DNA from 4 places in the Bradyrhizobium sp. KZN70725 genome. Region 1 is predicted to be linked to each of the others. Evidence: riboswitches for the same ligand, from Rfam matches in the RefSeq annotation. Region 1 holds a riboswitch; each other region holds the start of a gene.
The links. A riboswitch is a leader RNA that binds a small molecule or an ion and turns the genes downstream of it on or off. The one in region 1 is predicted to bind cobalamin.

Region 1 (4,183 bases):
CAAGCCGATGCCAGGCGGCCACGCGTGCGGCAACTGCAGCGACGCGCTCGGCATCCGGTCGATGCGCAAGATGCGCGAATTGCAGCTCAAGATCGCGCTCACCAGGCGATTTGAAGCTCACGACCCCTGTGAACAGGCGGCCGTCGACCTCCGGCAGCACCACATGCATCGCGAGATCGCCGGGCGAGAGCCCGCGGAGCGACAAGGCCCAATCCTCGCGCCGCGCGGTCGACAGCGCGACCTGGAACACCGGGCATGATGCAGCGTCGAACGGCGTCGTGCCGTCGTCACCGGCCGCGGAAAACGCGGTCGCATTGACGATCGCCGCTGGAGCGCATTGCGCAAACTGAGCGCGCAGCCAATCCGCCACGCCCGCCGCCTTCAGCGAGGTGACGAACACACCGTGGGCATCAAAGCCCCTCTCACGCAATGCATCGATCAATGCATCGACCGGCGCCGTATCGCCTGCCGCGAGGTAGGAACGATAGAACGTCACCAGCACGCGCGGCCGGCCGTCCGGTGCCGGCAACGCCGCGATGGCACCGCGCTGGGAATCGTAGACGCCGATCTCGGGAAGATCGATCTCGCCGACCACGGGTCCGGCATAAAGTCCGGACGCCAGCGCCAGTTGCGCGATCACGGCCTGCGCCGCAACGGGGCCGCCCTTGTCGCACAGCACCTTCAGACGGCGCAGCGTCGAGACCGGCAAGGTCGAGAACTCATCCAGCCGCAGATCGTCGCGGCCATCGGCCGGCAGCACGACCAGGGCGATGCCGCGCTCCTTCGCCAGCCGATGCACCGCGGCCAGCCCGTATGACCAATAGGGCTCGCCGCCGATCAGCCGCACCAGAATGCCGCGGGCGTGCGAGAGCGTCCGCTCGATATAGGTATCGACCGACAGCGGATGGCGCAGCTCCGCGAGATTGGCGAGCCGCAGCGACGGCAGCGCAGCACGGCCCCGCCGCCAGCCGGCCGCGAAGGCAGCAAGATCGCTGTCGGAAAACGACAACACCACGAGATCGGCCGGATCCTGGCCGAGGTCCCTTGGCGTCGCGGTCTCCTCAAGGCCGCGGCTCTCGCGGAAGACGACGTGCATCAGACACCAAGCCGTGCCCTGATCGCGGCTTCATCGATGTCGGCATGTTCGCCGATCACGACGAGCTTCGACCGCCGCGCCCGGGCACCCCAGGGCATGTCGAACTGATGCCGCACCCGCTCGCCGACCGATTGCACCAACAGCCGCATCGGCTTGCCTTCGACCGCGATGTAGCCCTTGGCGCGCAGCACGTTCTGCTCGCGCGCCAGCCCCTTGATCGAGGCGACCAGCGCGTCGACATCCGAAACTTCCGGAAGATCGATCACGACGGAATTGAAATCGTCGTGCTCGTGTTCCTCCTCGCCATCGTGATGCGACGGCCGCGCCGCGAGATCGCTTTCCGCCGCCGCCCCGAGCCCGAGGATCACGCGCGCGTCGATCGTGCCGTCGACGACGGGCAACATCGGCACCTCGCGCGGCATCTCGGCCGCGATCACCTCTTTCGCTGCCTTGATCCCCTCCGCCCCCGCGAGGTCCGCCTTGGTCAGCAGCACGATATCGGCACATGCGATCTGGTCCTCGAACACTTCCGACAGCGGCGTCTCGTGGTCGAGATTGTCGTCCGCCGCACGCTGCGCATCCACCGCGGCCGGATCAGGCGCAAAACGGCCGGCGGCGACGGCCTCGGCGTCGGCGAGCGCGATCACGCCGTCGACCGTGATCCGCGAACGGATCTCCGGCCAGTCGAACGCTTTCAGCAGCGGCTTCGGCAGCGCGAGCCCGGAAGTTTCGATCACGATGTGATCGGGCTTCACGTTCCGCGCCAGCAACTGCTCCATCGCCGGGATGAAATCATCGGCGACGGTGCAGCAGATACAGCCATTGGCGAGTTCGACGATGTTCTCGGCCGGACAATTGGCGTCGGCGCACGACTTCAGGATGTCGCCGTCGACGCCTTCGCTGCCGAATTCGTTGACCAGCACCGCGAGCTTCTTGCCGTTGGCATTGCGGATCAGATGCTGGATCAGCGTCGTCTTGCCGGAGCCGAGAAAGCCGGTCACGACGGTGACCGGAATTTTGGCGAGCGTGGTCATTCTGCGGCCTCCGGCACGACGGGAAGAGGTGGAATGCGGGCGAGCGATTGCTTGCGGAAGATTTCCGGACGGCTGCGCCACGGCACGATGCCGTCGGGCGCCGCCGCATAGGCGGAGGCACCGGCGATCACATCCGCGGCATTATCAGCGGACAGTCGGCCGTAGACATAGGACCACCGCCCCGGCGCGCTGAGCGCGACCGAGCAACCCTGGCTGCAGGCCGACAGGCATGCGACGGGAACCAGATTGACGTCATCAGGCACGCCGGCCTCGACAAGCGCGGCATGCAGGCGTGCACCGGGCGCGAGCTCACCTTCCGCCGGCGTCTGGCCGGCGCGGCAGGTGATGCAGACATGAAGTGTAACGCTCATCGCCCTTCCTGGATTGACAGCGGGAAGCGATGAGGCACACGAACCGATTTTGGACAGGTTCGTTCCCCGTCGCGGAACACCCCGTCCGCCGGTTTCACAACATGCTGCGTTGGCAGGTCTCCCGGCTTGCGGAGCAGGTTTTACCCTTCGATGCCCACCTTCCCGACTCCGTATGGAATCAGTGGCTTGGGCATCTCTCCGGTCACGGTCGCGGGGGCGGCTGCGCTTCGGGCCCGATTTAGCGGAGCCCTATCGCATTCCCTCTTCGCCTGTCGTAGGACAGGAACCGACGCGGGACCACCATTCGTCCAAGCCTCGCACTTGTCAAGCCGAAGGAATGTGATGACTTCTGATGGAAAGGGCGCTGAAGACGGCGCCGTCGGCACCGATCTTTCGCCGGATGCGCGCCACGCGGACAAGATGGCGAAAAAGAAGGCCGCCCGCGACCGCATCATGGCGACCAAGAGCGGTGAAAAGGGCCTGATCATCGTCCATACCGGCGCCGGCAAAGGAAAATCGTCCTCCGCGTTCGGCATGATTGTGCGCTGTGTGGCGCACGGCTTTCCCTGCGCCGTGGTGCAGTTCATCAAGGGCGCCTGGGATACCGGCGAGCGCCGCCTGCTCACCGGGCATTTCGGCGATCTCTGTCAATTCCACGCAATGGGCGAAGGCTTTACCTGGGAGACGCAGGATCGCGCCCGCGACATCGCGGCAGCGCAAGCCGGCTGGGAAAAGGCCAAGCAGCTGATCGCAGACCCGAGCCTGCGCATGGTCGTGCTCGACGAGATCAACATCGCGCTACGCTACGATTACCTTGCGATCGCCGATGTCGTCGACTTCCTGACCACGTCGAAGCCGCCGATGACCCATGTCGTGCTCACCGGGCGCAACGCCAAGGAGGAGCTAATCGAGATTGCCGATCTCGTCACCGAGATGACGCTGGTAAAGCATCCGTTCCGCTCCGGCATCAAGGCCCAGCCGGGCGTCGAGTTCTGACGGGCATCACGATGGCGCGCGCATTGATGATCCAGGGAGCCGGCTCGGACGTGGGCAAATCGCTCATCGTCGCCGGCCTCGCCCGCGCCGCGAGACGGCGCGGCCTGCGCGTGCTGCCGTTCAAGCCGCAGAACATGTCGAACAACGCCGCCGTGACCGTCGATGGCGGCGAGATCGGCCGCGCACAGGCGTTGCAGGCGCTCGCCGCCGGCGTCGAGCCGCACACCGACATGAACCCGGTGCTGCTGAAGCCCGAGACCGATGTCGGCGCCCAGGTCATCGTGCACGGCAAACGGATCGCCACCGCACGCGCGCGCGAATATGCCGGCATGAAACCATCGCTGACGGGCGCGGTGCTGGAGAGTTTTGCGCGCCTGAAGCAGCGCGCCGATCTGGTGCTGGTCGAGGGCGCCGGCAGTCCCGCCGAGGTCAACTTACGCAAGGCCGATATCGCCAATATGGGATTTGCGCGCAAAGCAGACGTGCCCGTGGTGCTGGTCGGCGACATCGACCGCGGCGGCGTGATCGCGCAGCTCGTCGGCATCAAGATGGTGATCGACCCTGATGATGCCGCGATGATCCAAGGCTTTGTCATCAACAAATTCCGCGGCGATCCGACATTGTTCGACGACGGCTATCGCCTGATCGAAGAACGCACGGCGTGGCGCGGCTTTGGCGTGCTGCCC
Region 2 (4,183 bases), on a different contig from region 1:
GCGCGACTGCGCGCAGGATCTGTGGATCGATATTCGCCGGGCCTCACAACGGCTCGTCATCATTGCCGTAGCGGTCGAGCTTCGGCGTGGCGATGTCGCCGTCCTCATAGTACTCGTCGTCCTGCAACGCTGCGGGTGGCGGAGGCTTCTTCGACTTGTCGTCGGTCTTGTCCTTGATCTTCGTGCCGCCCTTGGTCTGCTTCCCGGCCTTGGCCATGCGTTTCCCCTGCGCGGGTCAAATCAGCTGCCGGAACTCTACCCCAGTTTCGGTGCGTTTGTAATGTTCGGAGACGGTGCGCGGGGCAGACCCGCCCCACCGGTTCACGCTCTAAAACGTCGCGCCGGCCTTTACCATGTAGGTGCGGCCGGGCAGCGGATAGGCCGAGAAGCGGCCTTCGGTGAACGTGCTCGCGATGGCGTAGTCGTAATAGAGCGCGTTGAACAGGTTGTTCACGCTCAGTGACCAGAAGAAGCGGTCAACTTGCCCGCTCAGCTTGATATCGGCGGTGGCGTTGCCGGGAATCCGGCTCTGGGTGTTGGCCTGATCGTTGTCCATGATGCGCGAGCTCCAGGCCCGCACCGTGGCGTCGAGCACCAGATAGTTCTGCCAGATATTCCAGGTGACGCCGAGATTGCCGGTGTAGCGCGACACCAGCGGCACGTCGTTGCCGGTCCAGATGCCTTCGCGGAACACCGCGCGGGTGATCGCCATGCCGCCGCGCAGGGTCACCGTATCGCTGAACTTGAGCGAGGCACTGGTTTCCGAGCCACAGCGGCGGGTGGGGTCGAGGTTGGTGTTGAAGAACAGCACCGGGTTGAAATGGATCTCGTTCTCGAGATCCATCAGATAGACGCTGGTCTGGACCTGAAACAGGTTGGTCTTGACCCGGAAGCCGCCCTCGACATCCTGCGAGGTCTGGGTCTTGAGCTGGAAATTCTGCGGGATCGGGGCGAAGGTCAGCGGATCGAACGACGGTCCGGATGCGACGCGCTCGTCGACATCGGGCGTGCGGAACGCGCGCGCCGCGCGGCCGAACACCGAGAAGGTGTCGGTCAGGCGATGCTCGGCGCCGACATGCAGGGCGTATTGCGTCTCGTTGCTGTCGAGCGGTGCCGCCTGCGTGTCGAACGCGAATGGCGCATTCGGGTCGTAGCGATCGCGCGCCGAGATGCTGGTATTCTGGACGCGCGCGCCGTAGGAGATGTCGGTCGTTGGCAACAGGCCCAGCGTATGTTGCCAATAGCCGGCCACGCTCTGCTGCTCGATATTGTAGATGTGGAACGGGTCGACGCCCTGATAGGCGCCGCGCGCCTCGCGGAAGCTCGAATCGTAATAGTCGATGCCGGTCAGGATCGTCGACGGCACGCCCAGCATCACATTCTTGACGCTGAGCCGCGGCGTCAGCGACCAGGTCTGCAGCGCGGCATCATTGTAGGTCGAAGCGAAGCTGATGGTCGGCATCGTGCCGAAGAAGCCGCTCTGCGTCTCGCGCTGCCGCCAGCCGCCGTCGACGATGAGGTCGACGCCGTTCATCAGCGTCTTGGTGAAGCCGGCGGTGACGCTGGCGGTCTGCTGGTTGGCATAGTCGAAGGGCGTCGCGGCGCCGCGGCGATCGGTGAGCAGCTCGTTCACGCCGATCGACGGATCGACCAGCCGTCCGCCGGGTAGGCCGAGCTTCTGGTCGCTGCCGGTGACGGTCAGGAAGGCGGTGAGATCAGGCGTCGTGTAGTTGATGTTGCCGACGGCGTTGCGCTGGTCGAGCGCATTGTTGACGCGGTAGCCGTCGGACTTGATGCCATTGCCGTAGAACGAGGTGGACCACGGTCCGGAATTGAGCGCTGCGGAGACCGCGGCCATGCGGGTGTTGAACGAGCCAGCTCCGGCCTCGGCCCGCATCGTCGTCGGCGGGCCGCCGACGCCGGTCTTGGTGATGATGTTGACGACGCCGCCCACCGCATTGTCGCCGTAAAGCACCGCGCCGCTGTTGCCGCGCGTGATCTCGATGCGCTCGATCGAATCGAGCGGAATCGTGGTGAGGTCGAAGCCGGCCTTGTCGACGTCGTTGAGGCGGCGGCCGTTGAGCAGGAACAGCGTATTGTCGGTCGCGAATGCGCCGAAGCCGCGCAGGTCGACCGACGTCTTGGCGCCGTTCGGTCCGCCATAGGGCGTTTGCAGCTGCACGCCCGGCACCTGCGCGAGGATCTCGGGTAACGACTGCACCGGCGAATGCGCGATGTCGTCGGCGGTGATCACGGCCGAGGAGGTGCCGACAATGCCGGCGAACTGGCGGCCGCCGGTGCCGCCCGTTCCGGTGGCCACACCGGTCCCTATCGTGCCCGATCCGGCTCCGCTGCCTGTATTGTTGCCTTGCGAGGTGCCCGGCGCCGGGCGTCGCGGCGCCGGCGCTTCGTCAGCGGCCGGCCTGGCGCGCGTGACGTTCTGGTCGCCCGGCTTGGTGACTTCGATCGCCGGCAGCTGATCGGGAGCGGGTGCCTCCTGCGCCCGCGCTGCGGAGACAAGGAATGCCGGCGCGAGCATCGTCGCCGGCGCGATCATCGTCGACGCGAGCAGAAGCGCGCGGCGCCGCCGATGGAAAGGGAAGGAGAACATAAGCAAGGCCTCGGCAACGTCAGTGGCACGTCACCGCGAACCAGTCTCACCATCGTGCTCACAGCATCAGGTGAAGCTCATGCCTGTACTCCCCGACCGGCAGCATCGCGTGTGACCACGGCTGACGGCAGGTCTCCTGGCTCGCGGGTCGTTACCCTTCGTCGCCTTCCCAGGACCGAGATTCCCAGTGGCCTGTGACGAAGGATTCACCGCATACAGTTGCGGGGGCAGCCGCGGCGTTGGGGAAGTTTCCCCGTACCGCATTCCCTTTTCATCTCATGAAAGAACCGTCATGTTCATCTAGGGTTCGGCCGGGTAGCAAAGTCAATCCGGCGGAAGTCGGGCGGCGGCCGCGCGGCCACGGTTTTTGTCGAGTGTCGCTTGTCTGCCACGGCGATCGCTGTAAGAGCATGGATCCGATGAGCGTGCAGGATTTTGCCTTGGCGGCCGAGGTCGCGGCGCGGCGCCGGTGGGGCGCCACGGCGGCGCTGCTCGCGCTCGTGGTCCTGTTGTGCGTGCTCTCGCTCGGCATCGGGCCGGTGCGGCTGTCGCCGCTCGCGGTGGTCGAGGCGCTGTTCGGCGGCAGCAGCGATGTGGCGCAGGTGATCGTGCGCGAGATCCGCCTGCCGCGCACCATCCTGGCATTTGCGATCGGCGGCATTCTCGGGCTGTCCGGTGCGGCGCTGCAAGGGCTGCTGCGCAATCCGCTGGCCTCGCCGTCGCTATTCGGCGCGCCGCAATCGGCGGCGTTCGGCGCGGTGCTGGTGATCGCGCTGGGCCTCGCCGATGTGCGCTCCTACGCGCTGCCGGTGGTGGCGATCATCGCCGCGTTCGGCTCGGTGTTCGCGCTGCTTGCGATCGCCGGCCGCAATGCCGGGCTGTTGATCCTGATCCTCGCTGGGCTCGCGATCTCGAGCTTTGCGGGAGCCGCGACCGCACTGGTGATGAATCTCTCGAGCAATCCGTTTGTGGTGCTGGAGATCGCGTTCTGGCTGCTCGGCTCGCTGGAGGACCGCAGCTTCCAGCACGTGGCGCTGGCGCTGCCCTTCATCGTCGCGGGCGCCGCCATCCTGCTCAGCCAGGCGAGCGCCTTCCGCGCGCTGACGCTTGGCGAGGAGGCGGCGCAGAGCCTCGGCGTCGACGTCGGGCGGTTGCGGCTCTTCGTGATCACGGGCGTGGCGCTCGGCGTCGGCGGCGCGGTCGCAGTCACCGGCACGATCGGTTTCATCGGCCTCGTCGCGCCGCATCTGATGCGTCCCGTGATCGGTCACGATCCGGCGCGGCTCTTGGTGCCGAGCGCGCTCACCGGCTCGGCGCTGCTGCTCGCCGCCGACATCGCGGTGCGCATCATTCCTTCAACCTCGGACATCAAGGTCGGCGTGCTGACCTCGATCATCGGCGTGCCGTTCTTCCTCTATCTGATCATGCGCGAGCGCCGCGCGCTCGGCGGAGGCGTGGCATGACGCTGCTCTCCGCCGCGGCGCTCAATGCCTCGCTCGGCAGCCGCAAGGTGCTGCACGATGTCTCGCTGTCGCTGCCGTCGGGCCATCTGGTCGCGCTGGTCGGCCCGAA
Region 3 (4,183 bases), on a different contig from region 1:
GCGCCTGGTCCGGCGTGATCCGGTCAATCACGCTGCCGTCGGTCGCCGAAATGGTGATCGTCCCTCCCTTCCAGCCGGTCACCCGATAGACGGGCGTGTCGTCCATCATCGAAAGCCGCAGGTCACGCGGATAACGCTCGACACCTGCGATCGCCATCGCGCGATCAGGCGTGACCCGCACCTTGCTCCAGGGAATGACAGGAAGCGCGGCGAGGCGCTCGCTGTCGGTAAGGCGCGGAAAGGCCACGTACATCATGACGAGGCCGGAGATGAACCACATCGCGAACAGGAGACACGTCGCAATGCCGATCCAGCGATGGACGATATAGAGCCACCGCCGCCCGCGCCGGATCAGAGCGTTGCGCATGGTCAGAACTTCACGTTGACGGACAATTCGGCGGTACGCGGCACACCGAGCAGCCACTGCCCGGTGCCGTTCGAGGTCACCGCGTAAGGCTTGTCGAACAGATTGTAGAGGCGGAACGCGACCGTGGTGCGGTCGTCCGGCTTCCACCTGACGCCGCCATTGACCACGTTGTAGCCCGGCCGCAGCTGGGTGTTGGCAAGATCGGAGTACATCGCACCGACGATCTGCACGCCGCCATAGACCGACCAGTTGGGCGCGAAATCCCAGGTCAGCCAGACATTCGAGACCTGCTGCGGCACGTTGACCGGGACATTGCCGTTGAAGCTGACGATCTTGCCGCCGACCACCTGGCTGTTGTTGTCGTATCTGGCGCGCAACAGCGCAAGATTGGCGTCGACGCGCCAGCCGTCGTTCAGCGCGAGCCCGATCGATCCTTCGACCCCGCGGGATGATTGCTGGCCGATCTGCAATGCCACGCCGCCGGTAGGGTTGCCGGGATCGGGAATCGTGAGCCCGGTCTTGACGATCTCGTAGGCGGCCAGCGTCCACTCGCCGCGGCCGCCCCAGAACGACTGCTTGACCCCGATCTCGGTCTGCTTGCCGGTCGCAAGCTGGAATGTCTTCTGCGTGGTCGACAGTGAGATCAGATTGCTGACCGGATCGACGCCGACCGCGTACTGGCCATAGAACGCGAGGTTCTTGATCGGCTCGTAGACGAGGCCCGCGCGCCAGCTAGTGCCCGATAGCGTCGTCTCAAAACTGTTTGCCGGCGTCTTGTAGTCGGTGCGGTCCACTTCGGGGCGATCATACCTGACCCCGGTCACCAGCGACAACTGATCGGTCAGCGAGAGCCGATCCTCGGCGAACAGCGCGTATTGATTGACGATCGCGTTGAAGCCCGGCGTGGTCGCCGTCGTCGTGGCGAAGAACGATCCGGGATCGAACACATAAGGATTGACCGAGGACGCGCCGCCATAGGGCGAGTTGTTGGTATGGGTGAAGTCGATCCGGTTGACGTCGAACCCGGCGACGACCTGGTTCGCAAGGCCGAACACGTGGCCGCTGAAGGTCGTATCCATCCGGTTGCCGAGCTGCTTCTGGTCGTGGAATATCTCGATATAGCTCGTGCGATCGATCAGCTGGGTCTTCGGATTCCAGGTGTAGTTCTCGATGTCGCGCCAGTGCCGCTCGCTGGTCAGATAATACAGCGTGTTGTTGACCTTGATGCCGTCGGCGACGTCCCACTCGGTCTTGAACTGGGTCCAGCTGTCCTGATAGCGGATCGCGCTGTCCAATGCGTTGTAGTTCTTGAAGCGCAGCGCATCCTGGATCGAGCCGTTGATCAGCGGCGTGCCGAAATAGCGCGACGGGCTGCGGTCGCCGTAGTCCTCCGACAGCGTGAAGGCCAGATTGTCCGACGCCTGCACCCGCACGGCAGCGGAGACCACCGCGTTCGAGGTCTTGTCGCGATCGAGCCAGCTGTCCGACATGTTGCCGGTGGCGTTGATGCGGTACGACACATTGGGATTGATCGGACCGGTGCTGTCCACCGAGAGCCGCCGCGTCATGTTGCTGTCGAGCGAAACCTCGGCCTCGTTATAGGGCGTGCTCTGCGGCTTCTTCGGAATCACGTTGATGACGCCGCCGATCGCGCCTTCGCCGTACAGCACCGAGGCCGGGCCGCGCAGCACTTCGATGCGCTGCGTCGACCAGGTGTCGTAGGGGAACGTCAGCGTGCCGGAGCCGATATAGAAGCGCGTGCCGTCATACAGCGTCATCACCGAGTTGCTGCCGGCAAAGCCGCGGGTGCTGAACGACAGGCCGCCGTTGCCTGGCGCCGGCGTTGCGACGAACCCGGCCGCGTCCTGGGTGACGGCATCGAGCACATTATGCTGGCCGCGTTCAGCGATGGTCTGCGCCGTGATGATCTCGACGCTGGCCGGCGTCTGCAGCGGCGTCAGGTTGAGACGACTGCCGGTGCCGCCCTGCGTGGTGGCATTGAGCGTCGGCGATGCCGTCCCTGGTGTGCCCGACGAAGCCGCGCGCGACGTGCTGCCGGCTGCGGCGGCCGTCGCGGGCCTCGGCCGTGGCCGCGCCGCGGCGGCCGTGTCACGACTGCGCGCCGCAGGCTTCGGCTTTGCCGCAGCCGAGGGCGCGACCTCGATCGGATCGAGCCTGGTTGGTGGCGGCGTTTGTGCCGAGCCTTCGGCCGGCAACAGCAGCGATGACAGGGAGCAGAGAAGACCGAGGCGCCATTTGCGCGCAACGGGAGAGGACGGAGACATGAAAGGACTCGCGGTAACGTGGCACGTCACCGCGAACGCGGATGGCGCATTGCCGAAAAGGCAGTGCTCCGATCCCACCAGGACGCCCCCGCCCGATGTGCTCGCGTGTGACCACGACTGACGGCAGGTCTCCTGGCTCACGGGTCATCGCCTGTCGACGCCTTCCCGGGCCGATGGCCCAGTGGCAAATTGACGAAAGGCTCGCCGTTTACAGTTGCGGGGACAGCTGCGGCATTGGGGTTACCCTCGCACCGCATTCCCTTTTGATCCCCGAAGGGAACCGTCGGCAAAAACGATAGGTGGTGCCGGCAGGGCTGTCAATTCGATGATCGTCGCACACATGCTTTGCGAGATGCTGCTGCGGCGATGACACAGCGACGTCGAGGGCTGACGCCGAAAGGCAACCCGTCATCCTGAGGAGCGCGGCACGCGCGTCTCGAAGGATGCACGGCCCGGCTGGTGGCCGATTCATCCTTCGAGACGCCGCTTCCCTCGCACCTCAGTATGACGGGAAACGTAGGTTCGCGTCACTGAGCCTCGACGCATCCCTGCATCACCTCATCAATCTCCGCGCGCGACAGCGCACCCATCTCGGCGATGAACACGATGCGCGTGCGCGGCACGCCGGGCGACGGCACGCCGCTCGCAGCCAGGGTCGCGCGGCCGCCGGCGAGTTGAAGCACGGTCAGCCGCCCGGGCTGCTCCACCGTCTCGAACAATCCCTTCGCCCGCGCCAGCTTCGGCGCCAGTCTGCCGATCGCCTGCTGCAAGCGCGGCAGCACGACGGGCCGCTCCGAGGTCCAGCTCAGCGTCTCGAAGCGATCGGACGCCGGCCGTCGCGGCGCGGTCTCGCGCGGAGCCGGCACATGATCGAGGTCCGCCGGGAACAGCAGCGCGGCCGGCACCTCGCCATGCAAGGCATCGACCACCACGGCCGCCGGACGCACCGCGCGCACGGCGTCGCGGATCGCGGCGCACGCAGCGGCGTCAGTCAGATCGACCTTGCTCAGCGCCACCACGTCCGCCGCCCGGAGCTGCGAGCGCAGCAGCGCATCGTTCAGCATCGCCGCAGGCTGCGTCGCGTCGACCACGCACAGCACGGTCTCCAGCGGCGCCTCCTTCCAGATCACGGGATCCATCAGGTTGCGCACGATATCGGCGGGATCGGCGATCCCGCTTGTCTCGATCACGATGAATTCGGGACGCGGATCACGCCGCAGCAACGTGGCGAGCGTGCGCAGCAGGTCGCCCTCCAGCGTGCAGCAGATGCAGCCATTGCTCAGGCTGACCACGCCGTCGCTGGCGCCGGCGATCAGCTCGGCGTCGATATTGATCGCACCGAAATCGTTGACCACGGCGGCGATGCGCCGCCCTTGCGCATGCGCCAGCAGATGGTTGACGACCGTGGTCTTGCCCGCCCCGAGGAAGCCCGCGACCAGCAGGATCGGGACCGGCACCTCAGCCCCCCGTGATAGGCCGGCGCACCGGCCGGCCGGGACGCGCCGCGACATCGAGCACACCATCGCTGATC
Region 4 (4,183 bases), on a different contig from region 1:
CTGCTACTCAGCGGCCGCAAGCGTTGCAGCTTTTTGGCGGGGATTACATCGGCTAGATCAGGATGGATTTTACCCAGGATCACAAATTGAATCGAGGGAATGTTTGCCTCAATCAGTCGGCGCATGACATTGATGTAGTTTTTTCCGACGAGGCGGCTGTTCATATAAGTGCCGTCGTCGGGAACGTGCACGACGAAAGTCTTGAACCGGAGCATTTGCAGGCGTCGAACGTCAGTCCCGTTCATTCCAACAAGGGTCGTGAAGATCCGGACGTCGTGGCCGCGTGCGTAAGCATGCTCAACCATCGTGCTGCAATGCGGATGCAACCAGGGCTCCGAATATCCGGAAAAACTAATGCCAGTAGCTGTCGGTACGCGTGAGAGACATTGCTTGAAATCCTGAACACCCAGATGCTTGGCTTGGGATACGGGCCTTTGGCGATCTGCAAACTTGTCCTGGGAGCAATAAGAACATCTGACGATGCAGCCGGTGGTCGTGGTTATCTCCAATACCCGATGGCCGGGCTCAACCACACGCAACTCTTGTAAGACCCTAGGGTATGCCGTCATGTATCTGGTCCTTTCAGGTGCCGGAGCAGGCAATTGCCGCAGATCGAGCGCAGCTAACGCGGCGTCGCGCCTTGCCTGAAACGATCGCAACCGGAGTTTGGACGTTGGGCGAGATGCCTTGAATGAAGCCCGTGCCTTGCCACGCTGGTTTCGACAACAGGGTACAGGAGGACCAGTCCGGCGCTCCTCTCTCTGGGTGTCGATTGCCGCCTACCACCATGTCTGCGCCTAGCATCCTCCTTTCCTCCAGAAACACGTCAGCTCGACAGCTCTTGATGTTGTCGAGGAGAGCCGCAAATCGGGCTCCGGGGGGGCTCGATCCTGAGGACCACATCATCTCCGTGTCGCCGGACCGAGCAGTCAATCGCCGACATGGGACCGCCCAGAGGCGACATACGTTGTTCCGATCGCGTCCGAAATGCCAAGCTTGTTTGCCAAACAGTCGTGGCTTGCGCCGAATCCTGCAACATGACGTCGGGTACGATTCAAGCGCGTCGGGCGTGATCCAGCACGGCCCTGGAGGCTTTCGCGTGTTGCGAAGAGTGCTCTGGGTCGCGATGAGAGGCGCGACGATCCGGAAATCCTGATGGACGCGGCCGAGTAGGACCAACCTGACTTCTTTGGGCACCGAACAGTAGGCGAAGCCTTTATCGGCAGATCGCGAGAATGGGCCAGACAATTGGTCCGCTACAAACATGCACCGGGCGCGTGCCGAATTGATCAGAAGGGCGGCGACCTAGATGCGCCGCGACCAAATCGATCTGCTATGCGCGCCGAACAGCAGCTATACTGGCTAGAAAGATATTGACCAGGCGATCTCGGTGGGACGCGCCGCCGCGGACCTGCTCCTTCATTGTGAGACAAGGCTTGCGCCGACGGTAAATTCACGAAGGGAGCCGGTTTCGTCGCGCTTACAGCGGCTTAGCCGCTGCGAGCTCGATGAGCTTTCGTGTTCTTCAAGGCCCTCAGCCGTTCGAGCAGCGAGATCGCACGGGGAGCGTCGTGCGTCGAGGAGCTGACTGCGTCGGCTACGTGCATGATAGCTTTCCAGCGCCTTAGACACGATTTCATCTGGATCGTTGACGCTGATAGCTTCGAAGATCTTGAGCTGAAGATCCGCTCATACTCATCGGAACGGAAAAAACGGTCTCAGAGCCTTTGGTAGGGTCTACGTTCCAGATCAGCATAGACTGATGAATGGTCGGCTGGATTTCTGGATTGATTTGCCTGAACAGCCACAGGTGGACGTGTATGGATAGCGGAACATACCGGTGCTCGGCGTCGGCCGCTCCATTCATTGACTTCGCGGTGTCCTCTTCTGAAGCTTGATGTACCCCAAACGAGACTTGACGAATCTCGGCAAGTGACGCCTAGATGTAGATCTGTCATGGTTCTTCCATCCTTTATCTTGTAGGACAGGAAGCTAAGAGGGAACCCGGTGCGCCGAACGGCTACTCCGGGGCTGCCCCCGCAACTGTAAGCGGTGAGCGGTTGTCATCATGGGCCACTGGCGCAGAAACGCGCCGGGAAGGTCGACAGCCGCAGCGACCCGCAAGCCAGGAGACCTGCCGCGACAGAACAAACGTCCTCGGGCGGGGTGCCCCGGTGGAGCGCTTGCACTGAGGGACGTTTGTCTCCTGCAAGTCGTCCGTGGCCCCGGCTCCAAACATCGCGGGGTTGCCGATGTCGCCGTCTTTTGATTTCGATCAGCAGGGTCATCTCGTTACACCATCCAGTGTGCGGGCAGCGCAAGCACAGGCAGCGCTTGCCCCGCTTCAGCGGTCTGTTGCGCCGCCTCCATCGCTGGCTCCGCTGCCGCGTCCCCTCGCGCCAGCTCCAAAGCCGTCTGACCTTGCCCTTGATCGATCGCGCGACAGCCTCCTGACATCGTTCGGCAAGCTGACATTGACCGACCGTTATCTGCTCGCCGGCGAAGGCGTCCAGGACATTTTTGCGCGGGTATCGTGCGCGTTTGCGGACGATGTTGCACATGCTCAGCGTCTATATGATGCAATGTCTCGACTGTGGTTCATGCCGGCGACGCCGGTGCTCTCGAATGGCGGCAGCTTGCGTGGTCTACCCATTTCATGCTTCCTCAATTCGGTCTCGGATTCGCTCGAAGGTATTGTCGGCGCCTGGAACGAGAACGTCTGGCTTGCCTCCAACGGCGGCGGCATCGGTACCTACTGGGGGAATGTTCGCTCGATCGGCGAGAAGGTTAAGGGCGGTGTCACCTCGGGCATCATCCCGTTTATCCACGTCATGGACGGCCTGACGCTGGCGATCAGTCAAGGCTCGTTGCGGCGCGGCTCGGCGGCAGTCTATCTCGATGTCCAACATCCCGAGATAGAGGAGTTCCTTGAGATCCGGAAGGCGTCCGGCGACTTCAATCGTAAGAGCCTCAACCTGCATCACGGCATCAACGTTACTGACGAATTTATGCATGCCGTGCGAGCCGGGACAGCGTTCGCGCTTCGCAGTCCAAAGACCAGCGAAATGGTTCGCGAGATCGATGCTCGCCAGCTGTGGCAACGTATCCTCGAGAACCGGCTGCAGACCGGCGAGCCTTATCTCTTGTTCATCGACACCGTGAACCGCGCCCTTCCCAAGCACCAGCGCGACCTCGGCCTCAAGGTCTCGACCTCCAATTTGTGCAGCGAAATTACCCTGCCGACCGGCATCGATCATCGCGACGAGGAGCGCACCGCGGTGTGCTGTCTCTCATCGCTCAATCTCGAGACATGGGACCGGTGGAGCGAGGAGCCGGGCTTCATCGAAGACATCATGCGTTTCCTTGACAACGTGCTCACCCACTTCATCACGGTGGCGCCGGAGGGCATGAGGCGTGCCCGCTATGCTGCCCTACGCGAGCGCTCCGTCGGCCTAGGCGTCATGGGCTTGCACTCGTTCCTTCAGGCCAAGGGCATTCCGATGGAGAGCGCTCTGGCCAAGTCGTTCAATCTGAACATGTTCCGGAAAATCCGGCGGGATGCCGACGCGGCGTCGGTGACGCTCGCTCGCGAGCGCGGCCCTTGCCCGGATGCGCTGGAACGCGGCGTGATGGCGCGATTTAGCCATAAGATCGCAATTGCGCCGACCGCCTCGATCAGCATTATCTGCGGCGGCGCGAGCGCTTGCATCGAGCCAGTCCCGGCCAACATTTACACCCATAAGACATTGTCTGGCGCCATCTCGGTGCGCAATCCGCATCTCGCCAGGGTACTCACGGCCAAAGGCGCCAACACCCCGGCGATATGGCAGTCGATCATAGCGCACGAGGGATCGGTCGCTCATCTCGACATCCTCTCGGAGCACGAGAAAGCGATCTTTCGCACCGCTTTCGAGATTGACCAGCGCTGGATCATCGAGCTCGCCGCCGACCGCGCGCCGTTCATCTGCCAGAGCCAATCGATCAACCTCTATCTGGCGGCCGACGTCGATAAGTGGGATCTCCATATGCTGCATTGGACGGCATGGGAGCGCGGATTGAAAAGCCTCTATTACTGCCGTTCGAAGTCGATCTCGCGCGCAGCGTTCGCCGGCAAAATCAGCGGCCGTGACGAGGCGGAACGACCGCAGCCGCAGCGCACCGACTATGAGGAGTGCCTTGCATG

Region 2: linked by a shared signal. The riboswitch ahead of ACZBJS_RS34590 (TonB-dependent receptor) and the one ahead of ACZBJS_RS19065 (DUF1636 family protein) in region 1 are both predicted to bind cobalamin.
Region 3: linked by a shared signal. The riboswitch ahead of ACZBJS_RS29505 (TonB-dependent receptor) and the one ahead of ACZBJS_RS19065 (DUF1636 family protein) in region 1 are both predicted to bind cobalamin.
Region 4: linked by a shared signal. The riboswitch ahead of ACZBJS_RS28115 (ribonucleoside-diphosphate reductase subunit alpha) and the one ahead of ACZBJS_RS19065 (DUF1636 family protein) in region 1 are both predicted to bind cobalamin.

Annotation. Positions count from the first base shown of each region.
Region 1 covers NZ_JBUYWT010000018.1:50,360-54,542, reverse strand. The annotation lists gene cobN (cobaltochelatase subunit CobN) at 1-1,096, opposite strand, end outside; gene cobW (cobalamin biosynthesis protein CobW) at 1,096-2,130, opposite strand; gene ACZBJS_RS19065 (DUF1636 family protein) at 2,127-2,501, opposite strand; cobalamin riboswitch at 2,596-2,807, opposite strand; gene cobO (cob(I)yrinic acid a,c-diamide adenosyltransferase) at 2,844-3,497, shown strand; gene ACZBJS_RS19055 (cobyric acid synthase) at 3,509-4,183, shown strand, end outside.
Region 2 covers NZ_JBUYWT010000057.1:13,402-17,584, reverse strand. The annotation lists gene ACZBJS_RS34595 (hypothetical protein) at 44-217, opposite strand; gene ACZBJS_RS34590 (TonB-dependent receptor) at 329-2,611, opposite strand; cobalamin riboswitch at 2,721-2,918, opposite strand; gene ACZBJS_RS34585 (FecCD family ABC transporter permease) at 3,031-4,074, shown strand; gene ACZBJS_RS34580 (ABC transporter ATP-binding protein) at 4,071-4,183, shown strand, end outside.
Region 3 covers NZ_JBUYWT010000039.1:36,227-40,409, forward strand. The annotation lists gene ACZBJS_RS29500 (PepSY domain-containing protein) at 1-367, opposite strand, end outside; gene ACZBJS_RS29505 (TonB-dependent receptor) at 370-2,652, opposite strand; cobalamin riboswitch at 2,758-2,952, opposite strand; gene ACZBJS_RS29510 (CobW family GTP-binding protein) at 3,180-4,109, opposite strand; gene ACZBJS_RS29515 (amidohydrolase family protein) at 4,111-4,183, opposite strand, start outside.
Region 4 covers NZ_JBUYWT010000035.1:80,568-84,750, forward strand. The annotation lists gene ACZBJS_RS28110 (radical SAM/SPASM domain-containing protein) at 1-569, opposite strand, end outside; cobalamin riboswitch at 1,941-2,156, shown strand; gene ACZBJS_RS28115 (ribonucleoside-diphosphate reductase subunit alpha) at 2,253-4,183, shown strand, end outside; gene ACZBJS_RS28120 (ribonucleotide-diphosphate reductase subunit beta) at 4,181-4,183, shown strand, end outside.